DNA from 3 places in the Akkermansia sp. JRP_AM1 genome. Region 3 is predicted to be linked to each of the others. Evidence: riboswitches for the same ligand, from Rfam matches in the RefSeq annotation. Region 3 holds a riboswitch; each other region holds the start of a gene.
The links. A riboswitch is a leader RNA that binds a small molecule or an ion and turns the genes downstream of it on or off. The one in region 3 is predicted to bind cobalamin.

Region 1 (10,286 bases), 1.4 Mb from region 3:
GGGGGCGGACATGGATGGGGGACGGCTTTTTGGAATGCGGAAAACTTAGGAGGCGGGCAGGTTTTCCAGAATGGCGTGCAGGGTGGTCACGGCCAGGGCGCTCCCGCCGCGCCGCCCGTCCAGGACAATCTGCGGGACGGGGCACGTCCCGGTCAGCAGCTTGGATTCCACGACGTTGACGAAGCCCACCGGCATGCCTACGATCAGGGCGGGCCTGATGCCTTCCTCCAGCGCGTACCGGGCGATGCGGGCCAGGGAAAGGGGAGCGTTCCCGATGAGGACGATGGCTCCGTCCAGGATGGGGCGCGCTTTTTCCGCGGCGCAGATGGCGCGCGTCCTGCCTGTGGATTTGGCCTGTTCCGCAATGTCGGCATCGGAAATATGGCAGTGGATGTCCTCCCGTGCGTAGCCGGGATGGGCGCGCCTCAGCCGTTCCACGGAAAGTCCGGCGCGGATCATGTTGGAATCGCAAAAGATGGGGCAGTGCCTGCGGAGCGCCTCCAGGGCGGAGGGAATGGGATCATGGCGGAACGCCAGCCCCTCGCCGATGGAAAGGTCCGCCGTGGTGTGGATGAGCCGCCGCATGACCTTCCATTCGGCAGGCGGCAGCTCTTCCCAGCCGTGGAACTCTCGTTCAATGGCGGCAAAGCTTTCCGCCTCAATGGCGGCGGGGGGCATGTCCCAGCGGATGTTAAATTCAGAGGTCATGAGAAGTCAGTGGGTATAGTGGATGAAAAGTCCCGTCAGGGCAATAAGAAGGATGGCCCCGATCATGCGGGAAAGCTGCATGACCACCACGATGGTCAGGGCATCCCGCGTGGGGAAGATGCCCATGGCGGAGGGAAGGTTGCGCCGCAGGGCGCGGATGGGGTTGCCGATGGCGCTGGCTACCAGCATGGCCAGCAGAATCTGGGAGGAGGTGACCATGCCGTGGCTGCGGAGGTTGGCGGCCACCCCTGCGGCCTGGACCAGGCCGCCCATCTGCGCGGCGACGATGCTCATGAGCTCCGCGGGAAAAATGCGGTTCACCCAGTCTGGCACATGTTCCTCCCACCAGGAAAACAGGCCGTTTTTCATCAGCCATTCCACGCCGATCATCAGGGGGACCGTCAGGCAGAGCATCCGGAAAACAAGCGCCAGCACCCGCAGGCACGTCTGGCGCAGGGATGTGCGCCATTCCGGGGAGGCGTGCTCCGCGGCGGCCACGGCGCCGGCATTCCCGGAATCCGGCACGGCGGCGGGGCTCTTCCTGCGGTGGAGGAACAGCACGGCCGCTATGAACAGGAAGCCGAAGCCCATCTGCCACCCGAAGTAGCAGATGGCGGGCAGCCCCACCGCGCCGATGACCGGATACGCCACCCGCAGGGAGTGGGAGACGTAGGAAAGGTAGCTGTTCACCATGCCGCCCGCAATCAGGTTGGAATGAGTAATTTTGCCTTTTGCGTGGCTGCTCACCAGCATGCCGTTGGCGGCGGCATTGGAATAAAGCGCCGTGGGGATGGACAGGCTGATGATTTCCGGCAGGTGGGCCCAGCGGGCCAGTCCGCCGAACAGCTTGCCCAGGGCAAGATGCCAGCGGAAGATTTCAGCAATGCCGCCGATGAAGGCCGCCACGGCCACCAGGCCGATCAGGCTGCCAATCTGGGGAAGGCGCGCCAGAATTTTTCCCGCGCCTGTCTCCGGAACCTGGGTGTTCCGGGAATGATGGCTCTTTTTGGGCGGCGGGGCAGGGCTGGAAGCGGCGGCTTCCGTCTTTTCCCCTCCCGCCTGCGTTTCCCGGGTGGATTCCCCGGCAGGCTTCATGGCTGTGCGGGCTTTTCCCGATCCCCCGGCGCCCATGCCGGCGGGCATGTGGACCACCATGACTCCGGAGGCTGCCAGGGCCAGCGCCAGCCAGAGCCAGCGGAGGGGCCGGCGCCAGGGATAGGTGCGGGAGTGCCTGGTGCGGTTCATGCCTTCTTGACGAACATCAGGGAAAGGTATTCTTCCGGCCTTGCGTCAATGACGTCGATGTCGTCCGTAATAAACTCGTCGGGCATGCCGAGCCTTTCCCCGTAAATGACGCGGATGTCCTTTTCCCGCCGGATGCGCTCCATCAGGCGCGCGCGGCTGCGGTAGGTCTTCATGAGAACGGTGGTGGTTCCGGGCGGGAACTCCAGGGAATCCGCCATCTCCGGCTTGAAGGCGGGAATGACCCGGAGCCGTTCCCCGTTTTCCACCAGTATTTGGCGGCTGCGGGCCGCCAGGGTGCAGAAGGAGGTGACGCCCGGCACCACTTCCGCGTGCAGGCCGGGATTCCGGCTGAGCAGGAGGCTCAGAATATAGCCGAAGGTGCTGTAGGTCATGGCGTCTCCCAGCGTGGCAAAGGCGCAGTCCAGGCCGCGGGAAAGAACTCCCTCAATAATGGCCGTATTCTTTTCAATCTGCTCCTGCCTGGTTCTCGCGTCGCGGGACATGCTGAAAACCAGCTTGCGGAACTCCGCCTTCACGCCGCCCACGGAACGCACCACCGCTTCGGAAATGCTGAAATCGCTGTTGGGTCCGGTCACCGTAAACACCACGTCCACGGAGCGGAAGACGTTGACGGCCTTGAGCGTGAGGTATTCCGGATTTCCGGGGCCGATGCCCACCCCGTAGAACTTTCCAGGGCTGGCCATGTCAATGCGCTTGTTTGGGGGTCATGAGGTCGTCCTCCGTGGTCCGGGCATGGCGGGAGAAAACGGCGCGGATGCCCGGGTTTTCCCCCAGCCCACGCAGGTGGGTCTTGACGGTGAAGCCCTCCTTCCTGAGCATGGAAGCCCAGGAATCCTCCTCATCCCCGCCCAGGTCGTTCTTGGCGTGGTCTCCGGCCACCAGCATGAAGGGGGCCAGCCAGACGGTCTTGGCGCCGGACTTTTTAAGCTGTTCCAGAATGGGGGCCACCCCCGCGTTCCTTCCACGGTGGCGAAAAACGCCAGGCTGTCGCGGTCGTTCAGCTCGCGGGCGAAGTCGGAAAGCACCATGTCGCAGCGTCCTTCCTGCTGGCCGTGCCCCATGAGCAGGATGGCTTCATCCTTCTTCCGTTCCGCGGGGAAATGCTCCAGAAGGGCCGTGATGGCCTCGTTCCTGTCCCGTTCGCTTTCCAGCAGGGGGCGGCCGATGAACACGTGGTCAAAGCTGTCCGGATGGCGCGCCAGGAAACTGACAATCTGCCTCTCCATCCGGGAAAACTCCTCGCCGGGGGCGATGTGAAGGGACTGGACGCGCAATGTGCGTATGCCTTTGCGGGCCATCTGTTCCAGATTTTCCTCCACGGAGGGAACGGGGGTTCCGCGTCCGGCAAGCTTCCTGCGGATAATGCTTGAAGTATAGCTCCACTTCAGGCGGTCCGGGGCATAATGGGCCAGCATGTCCTTCTCCAGCTCCTTGTAGGAGACGGTAGCGTCCTGGTGGCTGGTCCCGAAGGCCACGAGAAGAAGCCCTTCCTGCCGTGACGGCGCCGCCTGTTCCGCCGGGGCGGGGGACGCTTCCGCCCTGCATGGGGCGGCGGAAAGCACAGGCAGGGAAAACAGGGTGAGTCCTGCAAGAAAAACGGAGGAAAGGGGCAGGAATGCCCCCGGTACGTAAGAGGATGCTTCAATCATGCGTTGATAAGGTATGGTGAACCGGAGCAAGGATATTCGGACTCCGGGTCTCCAACCTCCCCCTCGCCTTCACCCTCCGGAATGGGAGGACTGGCTGACCGGAACGCTGGCGGAAAAGCGTTCCTTGAGGGTTTGTAACCCGATACCGCAGCGCGACTGTTTCCGGTTCTCACGGAATTCCCCGTTGCTTCGGCGTGTTTAATGGCGTTTTTAGCCGTCACTGTCAATGTTTATTAGAACGCCGCCGAATTTCCGGAGACTGGGAAAAAATGTGCGTGGACGGGTAAAAACCGCCTTTTGGCCGTTCCTGCGCCTGCTCTTGGAAAAAATGCAGGTTCCGGATGCGGAAGCGGTGGAAGACGGGGCATTCCGGGGTGCAGAAATCCCGGCGGAAAAGAGAGGGAGGAAGCGCCCCATTCCGTACCGTGCCGGGGCTTTCCAATCCGGTAGGCCGCAGGCCGGAGTTTGCTGCTTGCAGAAGGCGGGGCAGGTATGAGAACATGGAGCATGGCTTCTTCCCCGGATGTTGTAGAATATATCTGTTTCCAGCTCCGGCATGCCGGGGACATTTCCTTCAAAAAAATGTTTGGGGAATACGGCCTGTACTGTGACCGGAAATATTTCGGCCTGGTATGTGACAACCAATTATTTGTCAAAATCACGGAGCCGGGCCTGAAGCTGCTTCCGCAGCAGGAGCAGGGCAGTCCCTATCCCGGCGCCAGGCCGCATTTCCTGATGACGGAACTGGATGATGACCGGGCTCTCTCCTCCTTTGTCCGGGCAACCTGTTCCGTTCTCTCCGCTCCGGATGTCTTATCCGGGAAGAAGAAAAAAGCTTCCGGAGAAAAAGAAACAGGCGTCCGTAAACGCCTGTTTGTTCCGGATGAAATGCCGTTCGGCTGAAAGGCTTATTTATCTTCCGGAGCCTCTGGCACAGCCAGGGAAGAAAGGCTCTTTTTCAGATTGCCCGCAACGGTCTGCGTGGCTTCATTATCGGACTCCGCGAATTTGTCCACGGCCTGCGTCAGGGATTTGAGGTCGGATTCAGAAACCTTTCTCCCTTTCGCCTTGCGCTGTTCCAGGGCGGAAATCTTCTTGTTGAGGTCGGCCAGCTTCGGCAGGTCCTTGTTCGCCTTCAGAGTCGCCAGCGGTTCGTCGAACTCCTTGACGGAGGGGACCGCCGTCTTGAGGCGCGTGATGGCCGTCACCGCTTCCAGCGGGTTGGACTGGATCTGGGCCTGCACCATGTCCTTGGCGTCTCCCAGCCATTCGTCAAAAGCGGCGCAGACGGCCTGGGCCTCCTCGTCGTCCGTTTTCTTCCGCAGGGGCGTGATCTTGGACTCGATGTTGCTGCCGTTGGAAACGACCGTCTTGGCCAGGGATTTGTACTTGTCCAGCTCCACGCCTTCCAGGATGGGAAGGCCGCGTTCCACCTTCATCACCTCCTTTTTCACCAGGTCGTAAAGCTGGGTGGGATGCCCCTTGGCCACCACCTTTCCGTTGGCCCCGATCAGCACCGCATGCGGCAGGCCGCCCGGGCAGGAGGCCGCCGGAATATCCAGCCCCTGATAGACGGGGAAGGTAATCTTCTTTTCCTCCAGGAACTGCTTCACCCTGGGGGTCAGCCCCTGGCGGTGACTGCCAACCACGGTGAAACCCTTGGATTGGAATTTGTCCTGTAATTCCTGCAAATGCGGCATGCTGGCGATGCAGGGAGGGCAGTTGATGCCCCAGTATTCAAAAAACACCACCTTCCCCTTCAGGTCGGAAGCCTTGATTCTCGGCCCGTGGAGGTGGCTGCCTTCGTCAAAGGATGGGTAGGTGACTTTGGCGCCGTTCCCGTTGTCCGCCGCGTGGAGGAAAGCCGGGGCCGTCATGGCGGCAATGGAGCCGGACAGAATGAGGGCAGTAAAGGTTTTCATAGGATGAATGATGCAGAATCCCGCATTGAGTGTCAAGAAGGAAGCTCGCGCCCCGCGCTGCCTTCTCCGGTTGTTTCCTCGGCTGTCCCGCCTGTTCTGTTTCGACGGGCTGCGCACTTCCGGTCCGGGGAAGCCCGGCGGCCCGTTCCCATGGGAAAAACGCTTCAGGCAATATCCAGCCCCATGATGTAATCCGTCATGTAATAACCGTGGCCGATGTGGAAATCCCCGCGTTCCAGTTCCCGCATCCCCATGCGCCGGTAAAACTCCACCGCCCGGGTATTATAGCGGTTCACGTTCAGGCGCATCAGGCACGGTTCCGGGTGGATGCTCCTGATGTAGCTGACGGCCTGGCGGAACAGGTAGCTGCCGATGTGCAGCCCCTGGAAGCCGGGCAGAACATAAATTTTCTGCAAGTGGAAGACGCCGGGGCCTTCCGGCTGGACGGACAGGTAGCCGCAGTCCTCCCCCTGATGGGAGGCGATGAAATACACGTGCCCTTCCTCCATCTGCTTCTCCAGATTGGCGGGGGAATACATCCAGTCCATCATGAAATCCATCTGCTCCTGGGAAAGGAGGTCCCGGTAAGTGGCCGGAAAAGCCTGGAGGGCCAGTTCATGAATCAGCATGATGTCGTCCTTGGCGGCTTGGCGGAGTGTTGGCATGGCGGGAATATTACACGGAAAAGCCCCGGATGAAAAGGGCCTCTTCCACGTTCCCGGCGGAATTTTCCGTCCATGGCCCACTTTCCCCTCCCTATTCCGCCGGGGACGCCGTATGCTGGATGACACAGGCTTTTTTGACGGAAACCGGGGGGAAATCCTGTCTGTATTGTGAACCCTGCATGCATGCCAAATCATGAGAGAACCCATTCCCATACAACAATGGCTCCCCGCGGGGCCGCTGAGGGACATGGGTGAAAAATACGTGAGCGGCCTTCCGGACGTGGCGCAGAACCCCATCGGCCCGGAATCCCTCATGCACCAGTCCGACCACTCCTGGACGGAATACCTGGTGGCCTACTCCCTGCTGTATCCGTGGGTGGTGATCGCGCTGGGCCTCCTGGGCGGGCTGGCCCTGGGGGCCTACTACCTTTTTTGCCGCCGCCGGGAATACGACCACCGCATTTTCTGCTCCAAATGCGGCACCATGATGTACCCGTGCGGCCTGCACTGCCCCAAGTGCGGCACGTCCAATCCCAAACCCCGCGCCCTGAACTGGATTGGTTATTCCAGGCTGCGCACCGTGATTCCGTCCACCGGATGGAAAAGGCATGAGGAAGTCCTCCGCAGCTACCGGCGGTGCTTCTACTGCGGCCAGCCGCTCCATGAGCCTACGCTGAACCAGCGCTGCCCCGCCTGCGGAAAGGCGGTGCTCCAGGGGGAACAATCCGTGGACCAGTATGATGCGTATGTTGGGCGCCGCAGGGGCTGGACCTTTGCGGCCGTGGTCGTGCTGGGCATCATTCCCATCCTGGGGCCGCTGCTGGCCTCCTCCCTGTACAAGAGGACGCTCATCAACCCGTATTCCCTGTACATGACCGTATTCAGGGAAAGCTTCCTGATGGTGGTGCTCTTCCTGTGCCGCCATCTGTTCCGCCTGCTGCCGTTCATCGGAATCATCGGCATGCCCGTCCTCTGCGTGACGGAATACCACCTGTACCGGCGCATGTTCCTGTGGAAGACGGAGAAATATGACTTCGGCGAGAAGTAGGGGGGGCCTCCGGGCGGGAGCTTCTTCCCGGGGCGGCCTTTCCGGTGCATCCACGGGAAATGATGGGCTGCGGGATTGACTTGGAATCCGGGCCACGTACCTTTCCTCCATGCAGATGCGTTATGTCCTCTTGCCCTTCCTGGGAGCCCTTTGCCTGGCCCTGGCCGCCTGTTCCGTCACATACGGCAACAAATCCGTGGCGTCCCCGGAAGTATACGGCAGGCTGGCGCCGGGAAAATCCTCCAAGGCGGACGTTTACGACGCTCTGGGCCAGCCCTCCGACGTGGTGACCATGAAAAACGGCGTCTTGTGGACCTACCGCTACCACAAGGCTAAAAACGACTTCCTGGGCAATATTCCCCTCTTTGGCGTCGGCCTGATTGCCGGAGGGAAAAACGGGGACGTTTATACGGTGCTGGCCCTGTTTGACCGGCGGGGCGTGCTGGCCTCCCGTTCGGCGGCGCGGCAGAAGCTTTACACGTCCAACCTGGCTTCCCTGAAACGCTCCCTGGACGTCATGATGGAGGGCGAATCGTCACACCAGCGTGTGGAAATGGAGATGAAAAAGATAGGCCGCCCCTTTGACCCCTCTGCGGCCAAGGATGCGGACCTGCTGGAAAAGTCTCTTGATTAACGGCCTGCGGGCTTTCTCTTCCTTATTGTATCAAGTATGACAAGGAATCGTTTTTTTTCTAATGGACTAAACTTCCTGCATACAGTAAGTAGGCGGTGTTCCCCGAAGGGATACGGCAGGGATTCTTCCTGAATTCCTCCGCTCCCGGTGGAGCAAACCCTATAGAAAAATAGAATGAAAATGAAAAGAAAACTGGCATTGGTTCTGGCGAAGGCTTTCTCCGGAAAGTCCGTGCCGGAAAAGAAACGGGAAAAAGAGGTAAAGGCCTCCAGGAAACTGGAAGCATGGCTGAAGGCTTCCAGAATGCGGTCCTTCTAGAAAAGGCCTGCTGACGGAAAAGGCGGATTCGGGCGCTGGCCGCCCGGTTCGCGGGGAGGGACGGGGAGAAAAAAATTGAGTCTCCCTTTTTTCATCGTACCATAAAACGATGAAGCGCGTGAATGGGACGATGGGGACGGCTGGGTCCTTTGGGACGGAGAGGGAAGGGAGGACAGATGGATGACGGGCGTTTACTGCCTAAGGGAGGCGGCTACAGACGGCTTCTTTCATTCCGCAACGCCCAAATCATTTACGATTTGACGGTAGCTTTCTGCGACGCTACTTGAGTCGTGATGCGCGTACTACTGACCAGATGGTGCAGGCGGCGCGTTCCGGCAAGCAGAATATTGCGGAGGGGAGCATGGCTTCCGCCACTTCCCGTGAAACGGAAATCAAGCTGACCAATGTAGCCCGGGCCAGCTTGGAAGAGCTTCTGCTGGACTATGAAGATTATTTGCGTATGCGCGGGTTGAGGCTATGGGATAAGGATTCTCCCGAATCTCTGTTGATGCGGAAGGCCTCCCTGCGGCATGACCATTCGGAATGGTTTTTAAATCTGGCTCATTCCAGAAACGATGAAGTGTTCGCGAATATGGCGGTTTGTCTGATTTATCAGGCCGCTTTTCTCTTGAAAAAACAATTGAATGTACTGGAAGAACGGTTTTTGCAGGAGGGAGGCTTAAGGGAGAGAATGACCCGGCTGCGGAAGCAGAGGAGAAAGTCGGGAAGCTCGTAAAAGCAATTGTCTCACCGGTCTCATTCGTCCCAATGGTCCTCCCGGGCAATTTCCGGGCTGGGTTGCAGGTCAAAAGATATGTCTTCATGACAGTTGCGCCTTGACTACGGCGTTGGAATGTCCGTTCATCTGGGCAGACATGACCATACCCGGAATTCTTGAAGAAAAGTTGTCCGCCGCATTGAAAGCGGTGTTGGGGGAGGAGCTTCCCGCTGATTTTTGCGCTTCGGTGACGCCCTCCGCGGATTTGCGGTTCGGGGACTACCAGAGCAACGCCGCCATGGTGCTTGCCAAGCGGTGCCGCACGAATCCCCGCGCTCTGGCCCAGCAGGTGGTGGACCGGATGGGGCAGGACGGCGTCTGTTCCCTGGAAATCGCCGGACCCGGGTTCATCAACTTCCGCATCAAGCCGGAATTTTACGCCGCGCGCCTGCTGGCCATGCTGGCGGACGACCGTCTGGGGGTGGAGAAGGTGCAGGACCCCAAAACCATCGTCATTGACTTTTCCGCGCCCAACGTCGCCAAGCCCATGCATGTGGGCCACATCCGTTCCACCATCATCGGGGACGCCCTCTCCCGCGTGGCCCGCTTTGTGGGGCACAACGTGATTACGGACAACCACATCGGGGACTGGGGCACCCAGTTCGGCATGATCCTGTGGGGCTGGAAGAACATTCTGGACGAGCAGGCCCTGGCCGCCAACCCCATTGACGAACTGCTGCGGGTGTACAAGGACGTGAACCTGATGTGCAAGGAAAAGCCGGAACTGCTGGACACCTGCAAGGCGGAGCTGGTGAAGCTCCAGGCCGGGGACGGGGAAAACCTGGCGATCTGGAAGCGCTGCGTGGAAGTCTCCAAATCCGGCCTTTCCAAAATCTACGACCAGCTTGACATCCACTTTGACTACTGGCTGGGGGAAAGCTTTTACAACGACGCCCTGGCTCCGCTGGTGGACGGCATGATCGCCGCCGGAATGGCCCGGGAGAGCGACGGCGCCATCTGCGTGTTTTCCGACGGCTCCGTGCCGCCCAATGAAGACCCCTTCCTCGTGCAGGACAAGGGGGAATGGCGCGCCAACCCCTGCATCATCCGGAAGGCGGACGGCGGCTTCCTGTACGCCACGACGGACCTCGCGACGCTGGACCACCGCATCAGGACGTGGGGGGCGGATTCCATCTGGTACGTGGTGGGCGCACCGCAGGCCCTGCATTTCCGCCAGATATTCTCCGCCCAGCGCCGCCGCGGCATGGATGGGGATTACCGCCACATCGCGTTCGGCTCCATCCTGGGAGACGACCGCAAGCCGTTCAAGACGCGTTCCGGGGACACCGTTTCCCTCC
Region 2 (10,286 bases), 1.0 Mb from region 3:
CCGCATGGCTTGCCTGCGCGGTATTCTGCCTTCCCTTTTCCGTCTTCCCCTCCCCGTGGATTCCCTGGATTCCGGCCGTTCTGGTCATTTACATCTGCATGGCCCCGCGCGGCCTGGCGGAACATGCGCTGCGGGTGGCGAACGCCCTGCGCAGCGGGAAGGACGGCGAGGCGCGGCACGCCGTTTCCATGATCGTAGGGAGGGACACGGAACGGCTGGACCGTCACGGCATGGCCAGGGCGGCTATTGAAAGCGTGGCGGAAAATCTGACGGACGGCGTCTTTTCCACCTTGTTCTGGGCTACAGCAGGCTGTTTGGCAGGAGGTCCTTTCGGCGCGGCCTTCGCCGCGCTGACGCACCGCGTTTTCAATATTCTGGATGCCATGTGGGGGAAAAAGAACGACCGGTACAGACGCTTCGGCACCTTTGCCGCCCGCACGGACGATGCGCTCAACTTTATCCCCGCGCGCCTCATCCTGCCGTGCATTTCCCTGGCGGCCCTCTTCGTGAAGGGAACCTCCGCCCGGAGGGCGCTCACTACGGGCTGGGCCTTCCGCCGCGCCCATGCCAGCCCAAACTCCGCCTGGAGCGAGGCGGCCTTCGCGGGCGCGCTGGGCCTCCGCATCGGCGGTCCGGTCTCCTACAAGGGGATTCCTGCGGACTATCCGTGGATAGGAACCGGGCGCACGGAAGCCGCCGTCAGTGACCTGGCCCTGGCCATACGCCTCATGTGGATGACCGCCGCCGCGGGCACGCTGGTCTTCTCCCTCATCCTTTTCTTCATTCCCCGCTTCTGACCATCATGAACAAACTGCATATTCCCCCGCTGGACGAACAGGCCGCCAAAACCGCCCTGGAACATCAGAAAATACTGGCCAAGCCCCCCTCGCGCTGGGGAAGCTGGAACCCGTAGCCATCCAGATTGCCGCCATGACCGGCAATCCCGCGCCGCGCCTGAAGGACAAAGCCGTGGTCCTCTTCGCCGCGGACCACCACATTGCCGACCACGGCCTCAGCCTGACGTCCACGGACGTCACTTACATCCAGACCCGCAATTTCCTTCAAGGCGGCGGCACCATCAACGCCTTCACGCGCAACGCGGGAGCCCGCCTCTCCGTGGTGGACGTGGGCGTGAATTACGACTTCGGCGACCTGCCGGGGCTGGTGAAAAGAAAAGTTATGCACGGAGCCAACGATTTCAGCAGGGGCCCGGCCATGACAAGGGAACAGGCGCTGGAATGCCTGCAAGTGGGAATCGACATGGCCCGGGAGGAAAAAGCCAGGGGGCTGGACATCGTGGCAGCCGGAGAAATGGGCATCGGCAATACCACGCCCTCTTCCGCCATCGTGGCCGTGCTCACGGGAACCCCGGTGGAAACCGTGACGGGGCGCGGCTCCGGCGTCAAGGGGGAAGTCATCCGTAAAAAAATAGAGCTCATCGAACAGGGAATCGCCCTGAACAACCCCGACCCTTCCGACGCCATCGACGTGCTGGCGAAGGTAGGAGGACCGGAAATAGGGGCCATGGCCGGACTGATGCTGGGCGCGGCCTCCCTGCGCGTCCCCATCGTCATTGACGGCTTCATTGCCGGGGCGGCGGCAGCCATCGCCCAGGGCATACGCCCGGAAGCGGCTCAGTACTTCATCGGTTCCCACAACTCCGCGGAACCGGGGCACAAGCTCATCATGGACCACATCGGCGTCACCATGTACATGGACCTGGGCCTCTGCCTGGGGGAAGGCACGGGGGCGGCCCTGTTCTTTCCTCTGCTGGACGCCGCCACGCGCGTGCTGTCTGAAATGAAAACCCTGCCGGAACTGGACATCACCGTTCCGCGCTAACTCCTCCTTTCCCTGCGCCATGGCCGTCATTACCACCATCCGCTCCGCCTTCGGCTTCCTGACCCGGCTGCCCGTAGGCCCGTGGCCGCTGCAAAACGACCTGAACGGCATCTCCGCATGGCTCCCGCTGGTCGGTCTCGTCGTGGGAGGGCTGGCAGGCGGCCTGACCTGGGCGGCCACCCTGCTCTTCCCCTCGCTGGTCTGCGGCGTCATCGGCTGCGCCTGCTGGGTAGCCATCACGGGCGGCCTGCATCTGGACGGAGTGGCGGACTGCGGGGACGGACTGCCCGTGGAAGTGCCGAGGGAACGCAGGCTGGAAATCATGAAAGACTCCCGCCTGGGCACCTTCGGCGGCACGGCCCTGTTCTTTAACCTGGCCTTCAAGGGCGCCGCGCTGGCGGCGCTGGCGGCCTGCGGTTCATGGGAGCTGCTGCTCACGGCGTGCGCGCTGGCCGGGCTGCTGGCCCGCAGCCAGATCTTCATCGCCATGCGCTTTCCGGGCGCGCGCCCCGGCGGCATGGGGAAGCCTTCAAGCAAGGGACGCGCCCCGTCCACGACCTGATAGCCGCCGCCGTCACCCTGGCTGCCTGCGCGCTGGCAGGATGGCACGGGCTGTACGCCCTGCTCACGGCCCTGGCCGGTTCCACGGCCCTGCTCCTGTATGCCCGCCGCCGCCTGGGAGGCGTCACCGGGGACGTGTTCGGCTGCACCGTGGAATGCACGGAATGGCTCGTCCTGCTCACCTTCTGCACCTTATGAAAACTCCGCACAAATGCCGCGTTCCGGGCCTCAACATCGGCTGCACCTCCTTCATCATCCCGGACTACTACGTCCCCGCCATCAGGGAATGCGTCCATTACGCGGATGACATCGCCCTGCTCCTGCTGGAAGCCGGAGAGCACGGGGAGGGACTCATTACCCCGGCGGAAATCCGGGAGCTGGCCGGAATCGCCGCGGACGCCGGGGTCAAGTGGAACGTCCACCTGCCCACGGACGGCGGCTTCGCCACGGAGGAATCAGGGCGCCGCTACACGGAAAACATCATCCGCGCCATTGACCTGACCCGGGAACTGGAGCCCCACACGTGGGTCATGCACGTGGTTACGGACCACATTCCCGGCCCGGACATGCGCCCCCATCTTACGGAGCGTGAAACGGAACGCATCCTCCGCAGCCTGGAGCAAATCACGCCCCATCTGCCCGCTCCGGAATGCCTGGCCCTGGAAAACCTGGAACGCCACCCGACCGACTACCTGGACAAGCTGGTCTCCGCCACGCCCCATTCCCGCTGCTTTGACATAGGCCATGTCTGGAAGGAAGGCCTGCGGCCGGAAGAACTGCTGCCGCTCTGGCTGCCGGACATACGCATGTGCCACCTGCACGGGCTGGAAAAACGGGACCACAAATCCCTGCACCACATGGCCGCCGCCACGCTGGACGCCATCCTCCACCCCATGTGGGACATCCGTTTCTCCCCCTCATCACTCTGGAAGTCTTCAGCCTGGACGACTTTCTGAACTCCCACCAGGCCATGCTGGAATCCCATGAACGCTACATCTCCAAACACTGACGCCAATCCCGCACGCATGACGCTCGTCCTGGGCGGCATCAGAAGCGGCAAAAGCCAATACGCCGAACAGATAGCCGCCGGATTCGGGAAAAAAATCCTGTACGTCGCCACGGCGGAGGTGTGGCCCGGAGCCGGATCCATGGAATACCGCGTGCGCAAGCACCGGGAACGGCGCCCGGCAAGCTGGCTTACGCTGGAATGCCCCCGCCATGTGGCCGCCGCCGTCCGGGAATCCGGCCTGCTGGATCAGGTGGACGGCGTCATTCTGGAATGCGTAACCCTGCTCACCTCCAATACCCTGTACGCCCAGAAGGACCCTACGGACTACGAACCATTCCAGGAAGCGCTGATTGAGGAAATAGAGGCCTTGAAGGAACTTATCCCCCAATCCCCCGTGCCCTGGGTTCTGGTCTCCTCTGAAACCGGCATGGGCATCAGCCAGGCGGACGCGGAAACGCGCCACTACTGCGACGGGCTTGGCATCGCCAACCAGCTTCTAGCCAAAAGCGCGGACGAAGTTTACTTCATGGTTGCGGGGCTTCCCGTAACCGTAAAAAAATAGCAGACGGTCAATTCTTCAGCGCAATATACTTCAACACTGCCGGACACATCCGCGCCAGTAAAAAGTACAGTCCGCTCAGAGCCAGAAAAACAAGGGGTACGGCCATTCCCCATATCCAGAAGCTTCCCCTTGGAAAACCGAGCCTGAGCATGCCCTCATAAACCAGGGCATGCGCGGCATATACAAAAAAGACGGAGGGAGCCAAACGGGCGCAGAAAGAGGAGATTCCCGGAAAATACCGCATCATCAAGAAGGCGCAGGATGCCAGCCACAGCACGCCCATGCACAAGGATAACGCAGACTCCTGAACGGTGCTGTACATTTCCCATATAAAAATAACGGGAAACACCATCAGCACGTACAGCCACGCTTTACCGACTGCATTCTTCAACTCTTCAAGGGAATAACGGCACAAAAACATGCCAAGGGCAAATGCTCCAAAACCCCTGGGATGGATAACGCAGAAAACCTTGTCCATGTATTCGAAGGACAAGTAAAGGGAATTGCTCGTACTGAAAAGCACCAGGGAGGCCATGGACAGAATGAGCAGACAGGCCCGCGGCATCCGGAATAACGCTCCTGAAACCAGCACAAACACCATTAAATCCCGCAAAAACCATAAAACAGTTCCCAAAGGAGGGCGCCCTATTCCCAGACCGATCATCCATTTTACAATGTCCGCGGGAAACCCGAACAAGGCCATGGAAACGAAAATCCAAAACAAATAGGCACACAGAATCAGAAACGCTTTTCTCCAGTTAAGCCAGGGCACCGGGGCCGGGCTGCCCCCATACTTCCGGGCCAGGAAGTAACCCGCCGCCATGAAAAAGAAAAATACGCCCGCACGTGTTGCATACACAGTGAAGCCATGAGAAGCGGGAGTATGCTGGATCATGATAAGCAACATGGCCAGCACACGGATAATATCTACCCACGGGTCACGGCACTTCTCCGTCAGTTTCCTTCCCCGGACGATGCCCGGCGCATGTGAAGGAGAGTTCGTTAACGCTTCATACATATGCCAAATACAATAACGAACATCCGGGGCGCCATGATAGCATGGCCGTCCTTCATGGCAATACGAAACAGGGAGCCAAACGCAAGAAAAAGTTCCAATTGACAGGGTCCGGAGGATATGTTAGGCATGCCATGCCTCCCTCACCAACCGGAGGCGCTTCCGGGAAGCCCGTGGTACGGGCAGGAAATAGATGGGGAATCCGGTGTGAATCCGGAGCGGTACCGCCACTGTATATTGCACGGCTTAAAAACCTGCAATGAGCCAGATCGCCAGCCCCGAAGTATTTTATGAACCGCCGGCGAGTATTCCGGCATTCAGACCATACACATGCATTCATCCAACACGCTCCGCTTGAACGGAGCAGACTATGATGGTCCGGCCTCCTTGAAGTCCGGAATGTTCAACACTCCTGAAAAAACACCGTGCCACGCCAGGCACCGGATGCAGGCTGTGGCTATGACCCTGGCCTGCCTCGGCATGCTGGGAACGGTCCATGCCCAGGATACTGCCAGGGAAGACCTGGCCGGCGCTTATGACGCCACTGTAGCCAGAACCGCCTCAGATGCGGCCCTGGGAACGGTCTCCGCCACATTCAACGTGACAGGCTCCAGCAACGTGCGCGGAATCTGGGGAAAATCAGGCACCCTCAGCATTGGCGCGATTGCCGGGGATGCCGTATTCAACGTCTCCTCCACGGCAAACAACGCCTTCGGCATTGACACCTCCTCCGGAGTCAATGTGGACATCGGCACCCTAGCAGGAACATTCAACATCTCCGCAGCCAGAACGAATGCCACCGGCATCCGGAGCTACGGGAAAATACTCTCCATCGGAACGATCACGGAAGACGCCCTCATCTCCATCACGGCCAATTTCTCCTCCAATGGCATTTACGCCTATCAGGGGCGCCTGGACATTGGAACGATGGCCGGCAAAATCTCCGTGGACCTGGGAACAGGAAACTATGCGAGGGGACTGTATGCCTACGGAAATACCATGGACTACCAGGGCCCGCGCTACAAGGACGTCAACATCGGCACCTTTTCCTCCACCGGCAGCATTTCCGCGGCGACGGCCGGCGGCTACGGAGCCAGAGGCATCCAGTCCAACTACGGGCAGGTGAACATTACCCGGCTGGACGGTCAAATCACCGCAGCCTCCGGCTCCAATGATGAAAGCGAGGACTTTTCCGCCATCGGCATTGAAGCCAGGGAAAACATCACGCTGGGCGACATGGGAGCAACGGGAAGCGTTACCGCCACGACCAACGGCATGGACGCCTACGGCCTCTTCGCCGGAGAAGAAGGGGGTTACCAGACCCATTCCAATATTACCATCGGCAATGTGGGCGGCTCCATCCGGGCGGAAGCCATGGCCGGAACGGCCGCCGGGGCACGTTCCACGGGCTCCCTGTCCGTGGGAAACATCAGCGGTTTCATCTCCGCCTCCTCCACGGGAGCTGCGGAAGCCTACGGGCTGCTGGCGGAATTCTCCCTGACCACCGGCACTATCAACGGAACCGTCAGAGCGGCAACTGCCGGCAGCACGGCGGCGGCCCTGATGGGAGGAGCCGGCATCACGACGACCATCGGTTCCACCGGCGTCATTGAAGCAACGGCGACGGGGGACGAAGCAACGGGGTATGCCCTGTACAGCGGGTCCAATACGGGTTCCGGCTTCTCCACGGAAAACACGGCGGACAACGTCACCGTCCACGCCGGAGCTTCCATCAGCGGCATCTGGGAACTGGGCGGCTCCGGAGCGGAAGGCTCCGTGGATACCATTACGCTGCTGTCCGGAACGGACGCCGCTCCGGGACTGTTTGACTATACGGTGAGGACAACCGTCAACACCAGCAAGTCCGATACGGCCACCCACCATTCCTCCGTCACGCTCAACGTGGGCAGTGCGGACAACGAAGCGAACTGGACCATCTCCACGGAAAAAACTGCCGGCCTGTTCAACCGGGTCAACGTGGGCCACGGCTCTGCCGTCACCTTGACCGGGAACTCCCAGATACTCCGTGACGGGGCCGTCGTCAACAACCAGGGCTCCATCTCCGGCAGCGGCACGCTCACCATTGCGGAAGGCATGACGCTGCTCAACGGGACCCTGGTGCAGAATGCGGCGGGAACGGCCCTGGAAGTGGGCTTTGACGGCCTGAACGTAACTCTGGACCTGGCGCAAAACGCCACGGTAGGCGCCACGGTGCTCAACGCCACGGATTCCGCCTGGGTCGTCACGCTGGACCAGATCAAGAACGGCATCACCGCCATGTACGGAGCCAGGGTGGACAACTTCCAACTGGAAAACTACCGCATGAGCTACCGCCTCCAGGGCCAGGTATTCCTGGGTGAAGGCGCCCCCATCGTCGTCAACCCCGGAGAAAGCATCCATGTGGGGGAAGGCTCCAAGGTCATCATCGGGGAAAACCTGCCTGAGCACGGCATCGTGCTGGAAGGCGGGGAGGCTGACTTGAGCCAGTCGGACGCCGTCATTTCCTCCGGAGCCGTCAGCGGCGTTTCCGGACAACTGACGCTGGCGGGCAAGGATGAAAAGGAACAGACCCTGAACTGGGAACACTCCGGCACGGCAGGCTACAGCGCCTCCGCCGCCGACGGAGGCGCCTTCGCGAACCTCAACGTCACGGCACAGGATGTGAAGGTTGTCGCCAGGGGTTCCTATGCGGCGGAAAACGTCGTCATCAGCAACAACGCCACCCTCGTTCTGGACGGCTGGGACGCCAGTCTGGGCGTGGAAGGCGGGAGCATCCGCCTGGGTGAGGCATTCGCCCATCCGGCTAATCCGGGGCATCTGGTGCTGAACGGCTCCACCGTTCTATCCGGCGTGGAAACCAACAGCGGTTCTACCGTCTCCGGTTCCGGCGCCTTCAAGGGAGAGGTTACCTATTACGGCAGTGAAATCGTGATCGGCTCCGGCTCCTCCGCAGGCTACCACAACTATGAAGGCGGCCTGAACGCGTGGGGGGAGTGCAGGAACTCACGTTCATCGTGAACGGAACGGCGGCGGCGGACGCCGCCCATACCGGAGCGGACACCTATTCCCAAATGAACGTCTCTTCCTCCTACCATGTGGATGGAGCGCACGTCAATGTGGTCATTGGAGACAACCTGCTTTTCAGCAAGGAACAAAGCTTCTCCCTCTCCCTGGTCAACCTGGACCCCGATACGGTCATTGATCCGGACGGATCCCTGTGGGACCTCACCGGCATCGACCCCACGCTGAAGGGCCGCACGGACCTGGTCACGGATACCGGCTTCACGGTTTCCGACGACGGCCTGCACCTGATTTTCAGCGGCAAGGTCAACATCAACGCCGTGAAGGCCCTGCGCGGAGAGGAAGCCTCCCGCATCGCCAACACGCTGTGGTCCTCCGTCCGGGTGGTGGACAGCTTCGCCCATACGGCGGCTTCCCAACTGGATTTCCGCGGACCGGGAGCGCGCAACATCTGGTTCTCCGGGCTGGGGGACTTCATGAACGTCTCCTCCGCCACGGGAGCCTCCGGCTTTGACTACAAGGGCGGCGGCTATGCCGTGGGCATGGACTACGCCTGGACGAAAAACTGGATATCCGGCGCGGCCTTCGGCCAGACCTTCGGTTCCTTCCACTCCGCGGACAAGCAGTTCAAGGCAGACCAGGACGGCCTGATGCTGGCCCTCTACCAGCGTTACCACCGCGACCTGCTCCGTGGAAACAGCGTGGACATTGACGGCTACTTCACCTACGGCCGCATGGACAACGATGCGGACGGCACGCTGGGCGGCAGACCCGCCACCGCCTCCTGGAACGATGACGTGTACGGCTTCGGCCTGAAGGGAACCTGGAACATCCGCCTGAGCAGCACGGATGTGCTGAAACCCTTCGCAGGCATTGAATTCCTGCACGGCTCCCAGGGTTCCTTCGGGAGCGTTCCGGTTCCGGCACCGCCTGGTACCAGGACGGCTCCGTGCAGAACTGGAGCATCCCCGCCGGCGTCACCTGGCAGAAGCAGATCGCCGTCGGCAGGGGCCAGTACCTGCTGCCGCAGATGACGGTTGCCTACGCCGGAGACGTCTCCCGCCGCAACGCTTCCGTGAAAACGGACGCCTTCGGCACGCCCTTCCGGGTAGACGGCGTCCATCCGGGACGCCACGCCCTGATTGTCCATGCGGGGCTGAACTGGGTCATTTCCAGCGCCTGGAGCGCCGGAGCCTTCTACCATCTGGAACAGAGGGAACACATGACCAACCAGAGCGTTAACGCTACCGTGCGCTACTCGTTCTAAACGTTCTTCCCATTCGGAAACATTCCGGAGGGAATCCACTGTGGATTCCCTCCGTTTTTTCGGCAGGCTTCCCACATTCCACAGGAAATTCTTGACTCCACAGCCCTCTTGCCGCTTAATTCTTCCACTTCACGTGCCGTCGTGGCGGAATGGTAGACGCGCTCGACTCAAAATCGAGTTCCAAAAGAGTGTGGGTTCGAGTCCCACCGGCGGTACCAATAAATAAACCCTGAAAGCTTAATCCTTTCAGGGTTTTCTTTTATCAGTTAACAGCTCTCGGTTAAGAAGCAGAAAACTGAAAGCAATAATTTCCAGAAGAAACACTCGTGTGTTTATATAGATATAATTTCTGAAACTTTTTCCGGAACACTATATCTATAAATAAAATCATCAGTAATTACATACTTTATATTAAAAATTATTCTACTGTAATTTTCCAATATTCGCCCTCGCGATGTAATTTTACATGCAACAAATGAACTAGTCTTTCTGCTTCCCTGCAAAAATCTCCTACAATATCGTCATGGGATTCTCCTTGTTGAAGATGCCACCAATGGTATTCCATTTCCGGAATCAATCCAAATTCATCCACCCCTGTATAGTTTCCAAGTAAATCTGATAAATGCTGAAGCATGTCTTTTTCAGATTCTACTCCTCCTTTCAAACCACAGACAACATCTTGAAGACATCCAAGACAATAAAGCCTAACGGCATCCTTGCCTTTTGGAGGAATTATTCTGGCGGCTGAGGCAAATGCTCGGAGATCGTCCTGCAACTCAAAATAATTAATTGAAAGCTCTCCAAAATGCGAACTCAACAAAAGCAGGGCTTCGTCCATTTCTTCGCCCAGGGAATTATGTAAAGAATCAATTGCCCATTTCACATAATCATTTAAATCTTCCAAAAAGACTCCTTCAAAGGCCAGTACCTGCTTGCTTGTTGGCCGTGCAAGGAGAGCTTCAATCATGTTTTTTTCAATCTTTGCCATTAATTAATTCTTTTTATTATA
Region 3 (10,286 bases):
GGTGCCGGCCATCAGGTAGGCGCCCGCGCCGTATGCTTCCGTATCCTCCCCGGAATAATGGCCCGGCTTGTCGGCAATGGGCTGCACCCAGCCCAGCGCGCCTTCCGCGTTGACGGAATCACAGGCGGCCTTCCACGCCCTGCGGATGACGGGAAGATATTCATCCGCATCCAGATACCCCTGGTTCACCCCCCACAGCATCCCGTACATGATAAAGAGGGTGCCGCTCATCTCCTTCAAGGGGGGCTCTTCCGGGTCCAGCAGGCTGGCGTGCCAGGAACCGTCGGGCGACTGGCATTTTTTCAGGGATGCCGCCATACGCTTGAGCAGATCCTCATAAAAGGGGCGGGAAGGCCAGTCCGCGGGCATGTCCTGAAGAATAAGCGGCAGTCCGGCAATCACCCAGCCGTTGCCCCGGCTCCAGAACATCTTTTTCCCATTAGCCGCCGGAATGGTGAAGTAACGGGAATCACGGAAAAACAGCCCTTCCTTCCGGTCAAAAAGATAGTCGCAGGTGAGCTTGTATTCCCTGTCCATGAATTCCAGATACCGGCGGTCTCCGGTATAGGCCGCCAGCTTCACGAACACGGGAGGGGACATGAACAGGGCGTCCGACCAGCTCCAGCGGTCCTGGCAGCCGGGAGTCCCGAACTGGAGGGAAGCGGAGGAGGGCCGGTTCATCACCCCGTCCAGCACGGCGCGTATTTTCTCCGCCGCAGCGGTATTTCCGTCTTCCATCGCCATCTCCATCCAGGCGTGGCCCACGGCGTGATCGTCCGCATGGTAATGCCGTTTCAGGGTTCTCCATTCCTGTTCCCCTCCTGTTTTCCTCAGCAGCGGCAATCCCGGCCCTTCCGGGACGGCCAGGCCATACTGCACCAGGCCGGAATAAAAGGCGCCGTAGGTCCAGTGCAGCGGCGAGCGTTTTCTGGGATGCTCCGCCTGCCATTTCGCCACCAGGCGGAGATTATCCCGGATGGTCTTTTCATTCCAGTCCGCGGGAGCGCCGGAAGCGGGGCTCCCCGCAGAAAGCGCGGGAAGAACCAGCAGCAGGAAGGATTTACGCCATCCGTTTTTTGAAAAGGAAAAGAAATTCATTTGACTGGTACGGAAAAAGCCGCGCTGAAATTTCTCCGTGAGGAATGAATCTTCCCTTTTCGGCCTGTCCCGTTTTCCCCGGTCCCCGGAAAGGGGAGGCAAGGGCACATATGGTGCCATGACGGAAGGGAATGCCGCGTTATCAACCATTCCCTGCAGCATATATACAACATATTGTATCATTATAAATATTTAATACATTATTTATACATTTTCCTTGCGGGGGCTCTCTTTCTGTGGTTCATTGCGTTTCAGCGCAGGTAACGGAAGACGGTGAAAATCCGTCGCGGACGCGCCGCTGTAACCGGTAGACGATGGACCGGACACTGACTGCCAGCAGTCGGGAAGTCCCCATCACATGTCGCACCGGAAGCCAGAAGACGACCTGATGCCCCCGTATCCCATCCCGCGGACAGGATGAACATACGCACAGGTCCTCATCGTGCCCCTTGTTAAAAATGCACGCATGCGGCGGCCCCTGCCTATGATTTTTCCAGGCTTTTGCCCAGGCTCGCGGATGAGCGGTCATCATCCCTTCCAAGCGAGACACCCACCATGGCAACAAGCATCATCAAGCGTTCCGGAAAAAAGGAACAATACCAGGGCTACAAAATTGAGGAAGCCGTCAAGAACGCGTTCCACAGCTCCGGCACCGCCTACAACCGTTCCATTTACGAAGAAGTGGAAGCCAAGCTGAGCCATCAGGACTGCGCGCATGTGGAAGAAATCCAGGACATGATAGAACGCGCCCTGTTCCGCTGCGGATACTTTGACACGGCCAAGACCTTCATCACCTACCGCTTCCTGCACAAAATGCAGCGCGAACAGCTCGGGGGCCTCTATTCCGGCAACACGTACGTGGACTGCAAGCAGACGGTGGAGGAATACATCGGCCAGAGCGACTGGCGCATCGCCGCCAACTCCAACACCACGTATTCCAACGCCGGCCTCATCAATAACACGGCGGGAAAGGTGATTGCCAACTACTGGCTGGACCAGGTTTATTCCGCACGGGAGGGGGCCGCCCACCGGGAAGGGGACTACCACATTCATGACCTGGACTGCCTGACCGGGTACTGCGCCGGGTGGAGCCTCCGCAACCTGCTCAACGAAGGATTCAACGGCGTGCGCAGCCGCGTGAACAGCAGGCCGCCGCGCCACTTCCGGGAAGCACTGGGCCAGATGGCCAACTTTCTGGGCATTCTGCAAAGCGAATGGGCCGGAGCCCAGGCCTTCAGCTCCTTTGACACCTTCCTGGCGCCTTACGCCTTCAAGGACCAGGCGGATTTCACGCGCATCAAGAAGGACATCCGCAGCTTCGTCTACAACCTGAACGTGCCCTCCCGCTGGGGGCAGTCCCCCTTCACCAACGTCACGATCGACTGGACCGTGCCGCGGGACCTGCGGGACCAGGCCCCCTTCAGCGGCGGGGAGCACCTCTTTGAAGGGGTGGAGGACCCGGGCCTGCTCTCCCTGGCGCGGGAACGCGGCGTGAACAAGCTGACAGAGCTGACCTACAAGCATTTCCAGAAGGAAATGAACCTGATCAACAAGGCCTTTTACGAGGTGCTCACGGAAGGGGACAGCACCGGGCAGCCCTTCACCTTCCCCATCCCCACCGTCAACATCACGGAAGACTTTGACTGGGAAGGGGAAAACGTGCCGCTCCTGTTTGAAAACGCCGCCAAGATCGGCTCCTCCTACTTCCAGAACTTCATCGGCAGCCAGTACACCGTGAATGAAAACGGGGAACGCGTGCCGGACGAACGGGCCTACAAGCCGGACGCCGTGCGCTCCATGTGCTGCCGCCTCCAGCTGGACCTGCGGGAGCTGCTCAAGCGCGGCGGCGGCCTCTTCGGCTCCGCGGAAATGACCGGCTCCATCGGCGTGGTGACCATCAACCTGGCCCGGCTGGGCTACCTGTTCAAGCAGAACCGGGAAGCACTGTTCGCCCGGCTGGGGGAACTGCTGGACCTGGCCAAATCCTGCCTGGAAAAGAAAAGAACCTTCGTCCAGGAAATGTACGACCGCGGCCTGTACCCCTACACCAGGCGCTACCTGCCCACCTTCCGCAACCACTTCTCCACCATCGGGGTCAACGGCATGAACGAACTGCTGCGCAACTTCTCCAACGACTCGATGGACATCACCTCCGAGGAAGGCAGGACCTTTGCGGAGGAAATCCTGGAATTCATCCGCCTGCGCATGCAGGAGTACCAGGAGGAAACCGGCAACCTGTACAACCTGGAAGCCACCCCTGCGGAAGGCACCACCCACCGCTTTGCCCGGGAGGACCAGAAGCGCTATCCGGACATCCTCCAGGCCGGGCCCGTGGGGCAGCGTTACTACACGAACAGCTCCCAGCTCCCCGTGGACCACACGAGCGACCTGTTCCGTGCGCTCCAGCTCCAGGACGAACTCCAGTGCTGCTACACGGGGGAACCGTCTTCCACATGTACATGAATGAAGCCATCAGCTCCCCGGAAGCCTGCCGGGACATCGTCCGCAAGGTGCTGACCCGCTTCCGCATGCCGTACCTGACCGTCACCCCGCTCTTCTCCGTCTGCGACAAGCACGGCTACCTGCGCGGGGAGCACCAGTACTGCCCCTTCTGTGATGAAGAGCTGCTCCACATCCACAGGCATGAATAACCCTTTTCAACCAGCCGCCTCGTTTCAAAACCCAGCCATCAATACGACAATGACCAAACAGGAAATATTAAGCAAATACGCACAGGACCGTACCCGCTGCACCGTTTACACGCGCGTCATGGGCTATCACCGCCCTGTGGAAACCTTTAACGCCGGCAAACAGGGCGAATTCCACGACCGCGTCCACTTCGTGGAACCGGACCGTCCCTGCTCCTGCTCCGCCCAAACGGAACAGCCGCGGTAATTTTCCCAATAACATATGCGAAGTCAATGGGAACGGGCCGGGGCATAGCGGACATCACGCCGCTCACCTTGCTGGATTTTCCAAACAAGGTGGCCTGCATCTTCTGGCTGAGAGGCTGTAACTTGTTTTGTCAGTACTGTTACAACGTCTCCCTGGTCAGAGGAACGGGCTCTCCTGCCGGAGACCGGACGGACTACCTTGATTTCCTCAGAGATCGGGTGGGATTTCTGGACGGGGTAGTCCTGTCCGGCGGCGAGTGCACGCTGTGTCCCGACCTTATCCCCATCTGCCGCGAGATACGGCAGCTAGGCTTCGCGATTAAAATAGACACCAACGGCACGAGGCCCGGCGTGGTGAAAGCGCTGGTGGAAGAGGGGCTTTGCGACTACATCGCCCTGGACTACAAGGCGCCCCCGAACAATACGGCGCCGTCACCGGCAGGCCCGACCTTTTCCCCTCCTTTTCCGCAACTCTGGACTACCTGATCGCCTCCCAAACCGCCTTTGAAGTCAGAACCACCGTCCATCCCGATTTATTGACGGAAGATCACGTCAACAACATCATACGCGACTTGACAAAGCGCGGGTATGGGGGCAACTACTTCGTGCAAAATTTCTACCTGACCAAACAAACACTCAACTCTCTCCCCGCGCCGAGCCGGTTGTTTGACCGGACCAGGCTGGAGCCGGCCTCCATCCCCGTCCACTTCCGCAACTTCGAGTTCGCTCCGGGCAAAGTCTGACCCAGCCGACCATGTTCGACATCCTGCTCAACCACAACACCCTGGTTCTCTTCGGAATCATCTTCTTTGGCATCGCCCTCGGCAGCATTAAAATATACGGCCTGAACCTCGGCCTCTCCGGCGTTCTCTTCGTAGCGCTGGCCGCCGGCCACTACCGCCTGGCCATCCCCAACGGCGTGGGCCAGCTGGGCCTGGCGCTCTTTGTGTACTGCGTGGGCCTGAGCGCGGGCAACCGCTTCTTCTCCGCCATCGCCAAGCAGGGAAGCAAGCTCGCGGTCATGTCCGCCGTGATTGTAGGCGTTTCAGCCCTCTTCACCTGCCTCTTCGGCATCTGGTTCAATGTTCCCGCGGGGATTTCCTCCGGCATCTTCGCCGGCGCGTGCACCAGCACCCCGGCCCTGGCGGCAGCCACGGAAAGCCTGCCGGGAGCCTCCGGAAGCGGCGTCAGCATCGGCTACGGCATTGCCTACCCGTTCGGCGTGGTGGGCGTGGTCCTCTTCGTCCAGCTTCTCCCGCGCCTGCTGCACTTTGACCTGAACAAGGAGGCCAAGGCCATGCACTCCAAGCAGGAGGCCAGCATCATCTCACGCTTGGTCCGCGTCACGCAGCCCAACCTGATCGGCCAGAACATTGCGGACTGCAAGCTGCTGGACGGCCTGCACTGCATGGTCACCCGCGTGGTGCGCAACGACAGGCTGATGCCGCTGACGCCGGAAGACACGTTCCGGGAGGGAACGGAAGTCCTCATCGTGGGCAACAGCGACACCATGCCGCATGACGTCGCTTTCCTGGGGGAAGTATGCGACAACCCCTACCCCATGGACTCCCAGAAGGAGCGCCGCAAGCTGATCCTGACCAACAAGAACTACGCCGGGCGCAAACTCCGCGATCTGAAAACCCTGCGAACGGACGGCGTGATCATCTCCCGCATCTCCCGCCTGGGCTTCACCTTCGTCCCCACGGGGGACACCACGCTGGAGCGCAATGACGTGCTGACCGTGGTGGGTTCTCCGGAAAACCTCACCAAGTACGGGGACAAAATCGGCCACCGCAGCCAGGACATGAACCAGACGGACCTTCTTTCCCTCGGGTTCGGCCTCTCGCTCGGTATCATTCTGGGGCTGGTCAACTTCAGTCTGGGTAACGGCCTGGGCATCTCCCTAGGGATTGCCGGCGGCCCGCTGATTGTGGCCCTGCTGCTCGGCCACTTCGGGCGCCTGGGCCCCATCGTGGGTTACATCCCGCGCCCCACCCGACTTCTTTTGCAGGACCTGGGCCTGGTCTTCTTCCTGGCTGACGCCGGCATCAAGGGCGGCGCGGACCTGGTCACCACCGTAGCCACGCACGGCGCGGCCGTGTTCATCATGGGCGTCATCGTCACCTGCTCCGGCATGTTCGCCGGTTACTTCGTGGGCATGAAGGTCTTCAAGATGAACATCCTGGAATGCCTGGGCGGCATCTGCGGTGGCATGACCTCCACCCCGGCCCTGGGCGCCATCGCCAGCAAGACGGACTCCCAGGCTCCCGTGGTCAGCTACGCCACCGCCTACCCCGTGGCCCTCATCCTGATGACTATCATCGCGAAAGTCATCATCCAGACCATCGGCGGCGTGGTGGGCGTTTAGCCCAAGGCGCAAACTTCACCACCCGGAAAGACCGCGTCTCCGGCGGTTCTCTCCGGGCGCCATGCTTCACGGAAAAAGGAATATCGATTGCGGATCAGCGCCGTTTACCTCCTTGCCACCAGCCGGAAGTTTAAGACCCCGTTTCCGTCACTTCCATGCAGACGGACTGGAAGGCATTTTTCCAGTTGATGCGGATTCCGAAGTCCATCAGAAAATCACCACCAAGCACCCGTTCATGGACGTTGGCCAGGGGGCCGTTTTCATCCAGGTTGATCTCCCTGACCAGGTATCTGGCGGCAGGATTCAAGCCTTTCAGGCGCAGGGGCGGCGGGGAATCCGCCAGCCATTTGTCCATTAGCCAGGCGAAGACGACGGCCCTTTTTTCATGCACGTACATCAGGGAGGCCACCCGGCTTTCATACGGGGAAGATAGTCGGTACAGGTCCCCGAACTGGACCACGGGGCGGATGCGCTTATATTCCGCCAGCGCCCGTTTGGAAAATTCCACTTCCTCCTTCGTCATGTCACAGGGCTGAAGCTCGAATCCCAGACGGCCCGACATGGCGACGTCAAAACGGAATTTGAGCGGCGTGACGCGCTTCGTCTGATGGTTGGGGGAGGCCGTCACATGGGCGGCCATGGTAATGGCCGGGAACAAATGGCCTATGCCCCACTGCATGAACACGCGTTCACAGGCGTCCGTATTGTCGGACGTCCAGAATTCATGATGCCTCCGCATGGTCCCGTAGTCGGCGCGGCCTCCGCCGGAGGAGCAGGCCTGAAACGTCACGTCCGGAAATTCCGCCGCCAGCGCATCAAGAATGGCTTCATAGCCGCGCACGTAGTCAATGGACAGGTTCCCCTGATGGCTGGCGTCCAGCCAGGGGGAGCCGGGATCGGAAATCTTGCGGTTGCAGTCCCATTTCACGTAGGAAATGCCCGGATGTCCTCCCAACAGTTTCCGCATGGCTTCAAGAATGTATGCGCGCACGTCCGGATTGCTCAAATCCAGCAGGTACTGGCTGCGTTCCAGCCTGTTTTCCCGGTGCGGAAGGCCGATGACCCATTCCGGATGCTTCTGATAAAGTTCCGAGCAGGGGTTCACCATTTCCGGCTCCACCCAGATGCCGAAGCGTATCCCCAGCTTTTCCGCCTGGCGGATCAGGCCTTCCAGCCCATGGGGCAGTTTAGCACGGTTTACCTGCCAGTCCCCCAGACCGGCCCGGGCGTCATTGCGCGGGAATTGTCCGCCAAACCAGCCGTCATCCAGCACGAAAAGCTCTATTCCCAAGTCCGCCGCACGTTTCATCATGCCGTGCAGCACTTTTTCCGTGAAGGTAAAGTACACTCCCTCCCATGAGTTCAGCAAGGTCAGCCGCTCCGTGCCGCCGCTGCGCAGGCCGTAGCGTCGCGCCCAGCGGTGGATGCGCCGGGAGGCTTCCCCCTTGCCGTTTCCACTGTGCGCCAGAATGAGGGGAGGCGTTTCAAACACTCCGCCGCCGTCCAGCAGATAGGGAGCGGGGGCCACGTCCAGCCCCGCTCCCGCAAAGAGGTAGTGATACGGGCTGTGGCGGAACCATATCCGGTAGTTGCCGGGCCACGCCAGCGCTCCCAGCACCACTTCCCCGGAGTCCTCCCGCGCCGGACCATCCAGGGAGATGACGAAGCCGGGGCTTCCCTCCTGGGCGGCGCGGGTTCCGGTGCCGGAAACCAGGGCAAGTTCATGCCCCCGCGCCACTTCCTCCTCGCTCATCAGGGATTCCCCGCCCCATGTGCCGCGGAAGCTGGTGACAAAGTAACGTTCCGCTCGCAAATTCAGTTGCGCGGACGCCGCGCGGTGCAGGCGGATGCCTTCCCTCCCCTCGTTCCGTATCACCGCCCATTGAAGGAAGGCGTCCGATTCCCGGTGGGAGCGAACATGAATTTCCACCCGCACGGGGTAGGAAGGGTCTTTCCCATAGAAGACGGCTTCTTCCCGGTCGTCATCCAGTTCCAGCACTTCCCATCCCTGGCATTCCAGGCGCAGAGAAAGAGTTCCGTCCGCCTGGGTCGCGCAAATGCAGTATTCATCCGACGCATTGGGAAGCCCCGTCACGGAGTCCGCCAGGGCGGAATACAGAAGAGGCGCATCCGCGGCGCTTTCCAGGGCATCCTCCGGTTCACGCAGCCGCGGTCCGTAATAGGCGCGGCGCACGCGGCCCTGTTCATCCCTGAACAGGATCATCTGGGAGGAACGGGTCAGCAAATGAACGGAATCCGGAGTCATGGTCGGCAAATGGGGAAAGGGTAGGTCATTTTTTCCGGGCAGGCGCACGGCCGCCCCTGCCTTGTCCATTAATCCCTGCCCCGGACAGGGAAGTCAATGGCAAAATGGCAGGAGAGCCCGGGCGTTTCTCCTACTTTTTCCACAAACGGGAGGAAGGCCGGAATTTCATGGTGCTTGATTCATGCACAAACAGTTTGCTGCCGTTTTCCGGATGGCGTACCACGCGGGCACGCCGCCGCTTGATGCTGAACGAACCAAAGCCGCGGAATTTGACCAGTGAGCGCCTCAGGACCGACCGGGCAATCGTGTCCAGCACCGCGTCCAGCGCACGTTCCGCCTGCCTGGGGGTAACGCCGTCCCCCAGCTCCCGCTGAAGTTCCCTGACGAATTGTGTTTTATTCATAGGCCGCCCAGCATGATATGCCCCGTTCTCCCGGTAAAGCGGAGAAGGGGCGCAGGCATTCCTGCCACCAGCCCCATACGGGGATGCCCTTCCGTTCCGGGCTGCAAGTTTCATCCTTGCCCCCCTCCGGCGGACCCATTAAGGTTCAGGGAAGATGCCTTCCCCCGCCGCCGATGCTCCATTCCCGGAACGAGCTTTCAACGTGACCGCGTTGAAATGGAATACCTGCGCCTGGCTTCTGCTGCCCGTCCTGGTGTTCATGGCCTGGTGGATGCACTGGTATGTCTCTATCCCCCTCGCGGCCCTGATGGCCGCGGGACTGGCTCCCGGAAGGCGCAAGGAACTACCGGAAAGGGAATCCCTCCCCTCTTTCCCCTGTTCAACCAATCCTCGTTTCTTGTCCTGGGCGCATTCATCGCCCTGATGGTCCTGTCCGGATGGGGGGAATGGGTCAATCAGCACCCGGACCACATCGTCAGGAACGCCTGCCTTCGTGAATTGGTCGCCAGCCCGTGGCCCGTCGTTTTTCCGGACGGAGACGTCTTGATCTACAACACAGGGTTCTGGCTGGTTCCGGCCCTGGCAGGCAAAGTGGCTGGGCTGGAAGTTGCCCGGGCATTTGTCGTGCTGTGGGGTGCATGGGGCCTGTTTCTTGCCTGGCTGTGGCTCTGCGTTTTCTCCGGCCGCCGTTCCCTGCTGCTCGCCCTGCTGATGGTAATGTTCGGCTCCCTTCTGAATTTCCAATGCTGGCTGGGGCTGGATCTGTTCCGCCTGCATTACTTCGGCACGGCGGAACAGGTCATGTGCAGCGCAAACGCCTCCATCCCTGTCATGCTTTTTTTCATCTTCCTGGCTTCGGGACGCATGCCCCCGCACTGGATGCCCCTTTTGTTCGCGGCCACGGCCTTTTATTCTCCCCTCGCGGCTCTAGGGGGGCTGCCCCTGGCGGTCTGCCAGTGGCTCCGGCAATGGAAAGGCAGCCGCTCCCCGGCGCAGCCTGCTTCATCCCTCCTTTCCGGCAGCCGTCATGCTGGGGGCGTGCTTCCTTCTTTATTATGCGGCGGTAAACGCGCCGTCCTCCCATATGGGCTGGCGGCCTTTTTATACGCGGCCGGGGGATTTTCTGCTGGCAGGGACCTCCTTCCTGCTGTACGCCCTGTTCTGCTGGCGGGATTTCCGGCGGAATTCCCTCTTTATCTGTACGCTGGCAACCGGACTGCTGCTGCCCTTCTTTTACGTCAACGGAGACGTCAACGA

Region 1: it holds a riboswitch for cobalamin, as region 3 does, so the genes downstream of both, PVA48_RS12070 (sirohydrochlorin cobaltochelatase) here and PVA48_RS05315 (ribonucleoside triphosphate reductase) in region 3, are expected to answer to the same signal.
Region 2: it holds a riboswitch for cobalamin, as region 3 does, so the genes downstream of both, PVA48_RS00405 (beta strand repeat-containing protein) here and PVA48_RS05315 (ribonucleoside triphosphate reductase) in region 3, are expected to answer to the same signal.

What each region holds. Positions count from the first base shown of each region.
Region 1 covers NZ_CP118234.1:2,514,756-2,525,041, forward strand. Annotated here, with positions in the region: gene cbiD (cobalt-precorrin-5B (C(1))-methyltransferase CbiD) at 1-12, opposite strand, end outside; gene PVA48_RS12050 (precorrin-8X methylmutase) at 46-708, opposite strand; gene PVA48_RS12055 (hypothetical protein) at 715-1,953, opposite strand; gene cobI (precorrin-2 C(20)-methyltransferase) at 1,950-2,657, opposite strand; gene PVA48_RS12065 (sirohydrochlorin cobaltochelatase) at 2,659-2,922, opposite strand; partial or broken gene PVA48_RS12070 (sirohydrochlorin cobaltochelatase) at 3,021-3,623, opposite strand; cobalamin riboswitch at 3,636-3,862, opposite strand; gene PVA48_RS12075 (TfoX/Sxy family protein) at 4,131-4,526, shown strand; gene PVA48_RS12080 (TlpA disulfide reductase family protein) at 4,532-5,545, opposite strand; gene PVA48_RS12085 (GNAT family N-acetyltransferase) at 5,710-6,210, opposite strand; gene PVA48_RS12090 (hypothetical protein) at 6,404-7,258, shown strand; gene PVA48_RS12095 (hypothetical protein) at 7,368-7,892, shown strand; gene PVA48_RS12100 (four helix bundle suffix domain-containing protein) at 8,494-8,946, shown strand; gene argS (arginine--tRNA ligase) at 9,086-10,286, shown strand, end outside.
Region 2 covers NZ_CP118234.1:88,957-99,242, forward strand. Annotated here, with positions in the region: gene cbiB (adenosylcobinamide-phosphate synthase CbiB) at 1-797, shown strand, start outside; gene cobT (nicotinate-nucleotide--dimethylbenzimidazole phosphoribosyltransferase) at 931-1,842, shown strand; partial or broken gene cobS (adenosylcobinamide-GDP ribazoletransferase) at 1,862-2,601, shown strand; gene cbiR (cobamide remodeling phosphodiesterase CbiR) at 2,598-3,359, shown strand; gene PVA48_RS00395 (bifunctional adenosylcobinamide kinase/adenosylcobinamide-phosphate guanylyltransferase) at 3,387-3,974, shown strand; gene PVA48_RS00400 (acyltransferase family protein) at 3,982-4,992, opposite strand; cobalamin riboswitch at 5,137-5,284, shown strand; gene PVA48_RS00405 (beta strand repeat-containing protein) at 5,320-8,007, shown strand; gene PVA48_RS00410 (autotransporter outer membrane beta-barrel domain-containing protein) at 7,983-9,044, shown strand; gene PVA48_RS00415 (autotransporter domain-containing protein) at 8,960-9,277, shown strand; tRNA gene PVA48_RS00420 (tRNA-Leu) at 9,413-9,495, shown strand; gene PVA48_RS00425 (hypothetical protein) at 9,696-10,265, opposite strand; gene PVA48_RS00430 (hypothetical protein) at 10,282-10,286, opposite strand, start outside.
Region 3 covers NZ_CP118234.1:1,129,380-1,139,665, forward strand. Annotated here, with positions in the region: partial or broken gene PVA48_RS05310 (glycoside hydrolase family 88 protein) at 1-1,281, opposite strand, end outside; cobalamin riboswitch at 1,328-1,501, shown strand; partial or broken gene PVA48_RS05315 (ribonucleoside triphosphate reductase) at 1,654-3,749, shown strand; gene nrdD (anaerobic ribonucleoside-triphosphate reductase) at 3,799-3,993, shown strand; gene PVA48_RS05325 (anaerobic ribonucleoside-triphosphate reductase activating protein) at 4,020-4,478, shown strand; gene PVA48_RS05330 (hypothetical protein) at 4,529-4,735, shown strand; gene PVA48_RS05335 (aspartate:alanine exchanger family transporter) at 4,747-6,360, shown strand; gene PVA48_RS05340 (alpha-galactosidase) at 6,491-8,626, opposite strand; gene PVA48_RS05345 (HU family DNA-binding protein) at 8,757-9,029, opposite strand; gene PVA48_RS05350 (hypothetical protein) at 9,168-9,806, opposite strand; gene PVA48_RS05355 (hypothetical protein) at 10,057-10,286, shown strand, end outside.